Linked DNA regions of Pelagicoccus sp. SDUM812003. The protein of the gene in region 2 interacts with the protein of the main gene of each other region in a pairwise test. Links are inferred from orthologs where the notes say so. Each region holds a gene or a part of one and is shown on either strand. Other genes may lie near its edges.

The links.
Region 1: the proteins of dnaB (region 2) and dnaA interact in binary tests that used the Escherichia coli proteins (3 or more experiments, as listed by UniProt). The link is inferred for Pelagicoccus sp. SDUM812003 from one-to-one orthologs.

What each region holds. Positions count from the first base shown.
Region 1 is NZ_JARXHY010000008.1:131,534-134,496, reverse strand. It holds dnaA (chromosomal replication initiator protein DnaA), read right to left. Parts: upstream 2,197-2,963; coding sequence 805-2,196; downstream 1-804. Other genes in the region: hprK (HPr(Ser) kinase/phosphatase), read right to left, coding at 2,696-2,963; QEH54_RS12725 (hypothetical protein), read right to left, coding at 105-581; QEH54_RS12730 (methyl-accepting chemotaxis protein), read left to right, coding at 1-47. UniProt on the Escherichia coli protein: Plays an essential in the initiation and regulation of chromosomal replication. Binds in an ATP-dependent fashion to the origin of replication (oriC) to initiate formation of the DNA replication initiation complex once per cell cycle.
Region 2 is NZ_JARXHY010000007.1:152,860-155,716, forward strand. It holds dnaB (replicative DNA helicase), read left to right. Parts: upstream 1-672; coding sequence 673-2,043; downstream 2,044-2,857. Other genes in the region: ssb (single-stranded DNA-binding protein), read left to right, coding at 1-38; rplI (50S ribosomal protein L9), read left to right, coding at 93-608; bamA (outer membrane protein assembly factor BamA), read left to right, coding at 2,054-2,857. UniProt on the Escherichia coli protein: The main replicative DNA helicase, it participates in initiation and elongation during chromosome replication. Travels ahead of the DNA replisome, separating dsDNA into templates for DNA synthesis.

The DNA.
Region 1 (2,963 bases), on a different replicon or contig from region 2:
AGGAAGGGCGTTTCGCCTCCGCCGAACCGTTGGTTCGCTGGGACTGAGTTCTAGCCGGTACGCCCGTTGGTCGGGCGAGGGTTAGCTCGCGCTCTGGTGGAAGGCTAGAGGCCTCCTGGGCCGGCGGGCCCTTGCATCTGGTTTTGCAGCTCTGTCTGGAAGGCTTGGATGTCCTCCTCGCTGGGCTGGTAGCCTTCCTGATCGGGATCGAGCCCGAGACGTCCGTAGGGATCGACGAACCAGGCAGACTTCACGCCATCGCTGAAAACCACCGTGCCACTGAGTGCCGCGCCGGGGCGCTTCACCTTGTCGATCTCGACTTGCACGCCTTGGCCGAGCAGTTCCGCCTCCGCGTCGATCGGCTCGGCCGAGGATGCCGCATGCTCGTCATCCCCTTCCTTGGGCTCGGGAGCTTTGGGCTTGGCGAGCTCCAGGTCGAGATCGTCGATCAGGAATCGCACTTCCATGTAGGTCATGTGGATTCCGAAATCGTTGTTCACGAGGCGCTGGATGTCGGCGATGCCGGCTCCTTCCGCGAGTCGAGTTGCAATGAGGCTCTTTTGTTCGTCGTTGAGATCCATACTGGGGGGAAGTTGATTTGGGCTTAGTGAATAGTGAAAAATGGCGAGGGGAAGGGGAAAATCGCTTCGGCTGAGCTTTGGCGCCATTCGCTGCGTAAGGAACGGATAAATGGCGCGGATGCAAAGGAAACGCCTCTGCGGTGAGGCAGAGGCGCTTCGAGGATCAAGTTTGTAGGGAAGTCCGGCCCCGGGGAAGGGGCCGAGAGTGTATCTGAATGGGAAACTACTTGGAAAGCTGGGTCTTCAGGTACTCCACGCTGTGGCGTACCGAGTCGTCCTGATCGACCAGGTTGTCGACCTGCTTGCAAGCGTGGATCACCGTGCCGTGGTCGCGACCGCCGAAGGCTTCGCCGATTTCCTGCAGGGAGTGCTTGGTGAGCTCGCGGCTGAGGTACATGGCGATCTGGCGCGGCACCGCGATGTGAGCCGGGCGGCGACGGGAAAGCATGTCGGAGTGGCGCAGCTCGAAGTATTCCGCCACCTTCTTCTGGATGGTGTCGATGTTCAGCTGCTGCTTTGCCGCTTCCATCAGCACGTCGCTGAGCAGGTGCTCGCAGGTGGCGATGTCCAGGGTCTTGTTGGTCAGAGAGGAGTAGCTGCACACCTTGATCAGGGCGCCTTCCAGGCGACGAATGTTCTTGGCGATGTGCTTGGCGATGAAGTGCAGCACTTCGTCGCTGATGTCGTAGTTGTGCTGCAGGGCCTTCTTGCGCAGGATGGCCACGCGCGTCTCGAAGTCGGGGGCTTGGATGTCGGTCACCAGTCCCCACTGGAAACGGGAGACCAGGCGGCTTTCCAGCTTGGCGATCTCGTTGGCCGGTCGGTCGCTGGAGAGGAAAATCTGCTTCTGAGACTCGAAGAGGTCGTTGAAGGTGTGGAAGAACTCTTCCTGGATGCGCTCCTTGCCGGAGAGGAACTGCACGTCGTCGATCAGCAGCACGTCCACATTGCGGTAGCGCTGGCGGAACTTGGTCAGCGTGTTCTCCTGGATGGCGGAGATGAACTCGTTGGTGAACTTTTCCGAGGAGAGATACACCACGCGGGCGTCCGGACGGTTTTGCAGGATATGGTGGCCGACCGCGTGCATCAGGTGAGTCTTGCCCAGTCCGGTTTCGCCGTAGAGGAAAAGAGGATTGTAAGCCCGAGCTGGAGCGTGGGCCACCGCGATGGAGGCGGCGTGGGCCAACTGGGAGTTCGAGCCGACCACGAAGTTCTCGAAGGTGTTGCGCGGGTTGAGATTGGCGTCGCCCGAATTCTTGGAGGAACGGCGGCTCTGCCCGCGGCTGGAAGACTGCTCGACGCGAGCCCGTGGAGTCTCTTCGACGGTCGTGGCGGGTTCCGGCTCTTCCTTGGCAGGCGTGTCGACGTTCTGAATGGAAACGGAAACGGGATGACCCAGAAAGCTTTGGAACGATTTCGCGATGATATCCAAATAGTTATCGCTGATCCAATACGCGGTGAAGGCGTTCTGCACCCCCAGCACCACTGATTCGCCTTCCGCGCTCAGGCATTCCAGATCGGAAAACCAGCTTTGGAAGATGTCGCTAGGCAAGGCTTGGCAGAGTTCGTCTTTTACTCTGTTCCAGAGAAGGGATTGCTCGGTGAGCTGTGGCATGGTTTAGGTTAGAGGAGTCCGGTTATTCACATGTTTGCTTTTCGTGAGCAACGGCTGGAGTGTCTAACGCTGAAAATGCTGATCTCGACCATCGGAGGAATGTTCAAATGGCAGGAGGAGAGGGGTGGAAAACGATCTGTTTCCTAAGTCGTTCTTTTTTATGGACTTATGATTTCTGCGTTCGTGCGGGATTAAGATCAGGAGCTTAGACGGGAGCGGTTGTTTTGAGAGAAGCGGTGTTTAAATTTTCGTGTCACAGTAACGTAAAGTGGCTGAGCTTTCTCAAGCCCTAGTTTTCGACAAGTTGTTAACACCCGGTTGAGGATAACTTTTTGTTGCTTTCTAAAATCGAGATCGCCTCCAGAAATCTCCCCGAGGGAAGAGGGATTTAGGCGATTTCGGCCTTCCGATTCGGGTGAAATCAAGCGCGATCGGGCGTGGGTAATGGCTCCGTTAGCAAAATTAATTTCGCTGCGCCCCGTTTGGCGGAACTGGGAGCCTAGCGTTGCTCTGCCATGAAGGCGATGAGGCGATCGTTGAATTCCTTGGCTGGGTCGTGTCCGAGCTTCTTAAGGGCTTGCACCATGGCGGCCACTTCCACCAGCCGAGCGATGTCTCGGCCGGGACGCACGTAGAGTTCGATGTGCGGCACGTCGATGCCGAGGATGCTGTAGTAGTTTTGTTCCAGACCGGTGCGGTCCTCTTCGGAAGAGGGTCCGGCTTCGATGAGCGAGACCACGAGATCCACCCGCTTATCCAGCCGCACG
Region 2 (2,857 bases):
CTCCAAGCGACGACATCGAAGAAGACGTGCCATTCTGAAACGGCCGGCGATTCGCAACAACAATTTAGCATACACTTAACCACTCGCATATCATGGCAACCAGCGAAGTACTACTCATCGAGCCCGTTGAAGGTCTCGGCGGCGAAGGCGATCAAGTAAAAGTAAAAGCGGGCTTCGCTCGCAACTTCCTCCTTCCTACCAAGAAGGCGATCCCCGTCAACCGTTCCAATCGCAAGCAGATCGAAGCCCTCAAGGCCCGTCGGGCCGAGCGCGAAGCCAAGAACCTCGAAGACGCGAAGGCTCAGGCGGCCAAGCTCGCCGAGACTCAGATCGGCATCGCGGTCAAGACTGGCGAAGCGGGCCGCATGTTCGGCGCCGTCACCTCCATCCACATCCACGAGAAGCTTTCCGAAGCGGGCTACGAGATCGACCGCAAGAAGATCCACCTCGACCAGCCCATCAAGGAGCTCGGTCAGCACGTCTTCATCGTGAAGATCCATCCTGAAGTGGAGGTCGAGATGAAGATCGACGTGGTTTCGGAAAATCCGATCGTCGAAGCGGACGCTGAAGAAGCCGAAGCCAAGGAAGAAGAAGCTTCCGCAGAGTAATCCTTATCAGGCTTGACGATCCCGCATGTCGAACAAGCCGTTTTCGGGGCGCGACGCCCCTGCAATGAATTCTAGCCCGGCGCTCTCCACGATCGCCGGGCGAACCTTGCCGCATAGTCCAAATGCGGAGAAAGGCCTCCTCGCCGCATGTTTGCTGGACCCGGCCGAGATCATCTCGCGCTGCATGGCCCAGAAGCTGCCGCCGGAGGCTTTCTACAATCCGGCCAACCAGGTCATCTTCCAGGTTTGCTGCGAGCTCTTCGAAGGGAAGAGCATGCTCGACGCCCAGATCCTGGCGGAGGAACTGCGCAGCCGAGGAAAGCTGGACGAAGTCGGCGGACCGCTGTACGTGGCGGAGCTCACCTCCCACATCGAGACCACTGCCCACGCCAACTACTTTCTCGACAAGGTCCGCGAGCACTTCACGCGTCGCCGTTTGATCTCCACCGCGACCAAGAGCTTGGAGAAATGCTTCGAAAACGGGGACGGCTCCATCGAGATGCTCATCGACGAAGTGGAAAAGGAGATTTACGCCATCTCCGACGAGCAGGTTGCCGACACCTCGCGCTCCATTCGCGAATCCGTCGACGAGGCGGTGAACTTGGTGAAGCGCATGCTGGAGGGAAAGGGCCAGCTCACCGGGCTCTCCACCGGCTATCGCGACTTGGACAAGATGACCAACGGCATCAAGTCCACCGAAATGATCGTGCTGGCGGCTCGTCCCTCCATGGGCAAGACCAGTTTGGCTCTCAATATCGCCGAAGCGATCGCCATGCCCCGCGACCCGAAGGCGAAAAAGGCCGGCGTGCTGGTCTTCAGCCTGGAAATGGGCGCCGAGCAGCTCGCCATGCGAATGCTTACCGGCCGGGCTCGCGTCAGTTCGCAGCGCTTGCGCGAAGGTTTCGTCAACAAGGAGGAGCAGCAGCGCCTGGCCGCCGCGGCCATCGAGCTCAAGCAGGCTCCGCTCTGGATCGACGACGCTTCGCAGGTCACCATCAACCAGCTGCGAGCCAAGTCGCGCCGCGTTTTCGCCCGCAATCCAGGCATGGGACTGATCGTGGTCGACTACCTGCAGCTGCTCGCCGGCACCGATCCGCGCGTGCCTCGAGAACAGCAGATCGCGGAAATCTCGCGAGGAATTAAGGGGCTTGCGAAGGAACTCAAGGTGCCGGTGATTGTTCTAAGTCAGCTCAACCGCGACTCCGAGAAGGAGAAGCGTCAGCCCAAGCTTTCCGACCTGCGCGAATCAGGCTCGATCGAGCAAGACGCTGACGTGGTCCTTCTTTTAGCTCGACCTAAGGACGCAGGTGACGATTTTTCCGTTGCAGCTGACGAGGCCGACCTAATCATCGCCAAGCAACGTGCCGGACCCGTAGGCGAAGTTAAGCTCAAATTCATCAAAGACATCACTCGTTTTGAAGACTACACGGAATAGCCTCTCCCATATGGCGCGCTTATCCTTCGCGCTGTTCCTCCTCCCACTCAGCATCCTGACGCTTTCCGCTCAAACCGAAGAGCCAGAGCCTCCCACGATACGAAAGCTGATCATCAACTTCACCGGCTTGTCCAACGTGAACGCTGAGGTCGCTCGAGCCAACATGTCGTTGCGCGAAGGCGAGCCCTACGACCCGGTGATGGTCGATCGCGACATCCGCTCCCTCTACCGGTCCAACCTTTTCGAATACATCGAAGCTCGCGTCGCTCCGGTGGACGAGGACGAGATCGATGTCATCTTCGACATTCGCCCAAAGTTTCGCATCTCCGCCATCATCTTCGAAGGCAACGAGAAGCTCAAGGACGGCAAGCTCAAGCGGGAGATCGAGCTGGTGGAAAACCAGACCCTCAACGAGCCGCGCGTGAAGGCCGCTTCCGAAACGCTGCAGGAGCTATATCTGAAAAAAGGGTTCTCCCAGGCTCGCGTGGACTACCAGATCGATCGCAGCGCCGTCACGGGTTTCGCCACCGTGACCTTCCAGATCAAGGAAGGGCGCAAGTTCAAGATCGGCAAAGTCGCTTTCGAGGGCAACGAGAACATCAAGGACCGCAAGCTCAAGAAGTCCATGGAGACCCGCAAGTGGGGCCTTCTCTCGATCTTTACCGGCAGCGGCCGCTTCGACCGCGACCAGTTCGAGGATGACCTGGAGTCGCTCAAGGACGCCTACCGCAAGGAGGGCTACCTCGATGTGGAAATCGATCCGACCGACGTGCAGTTCTCCTATCCGAGCGACAACCGCATGCGCATCGATATC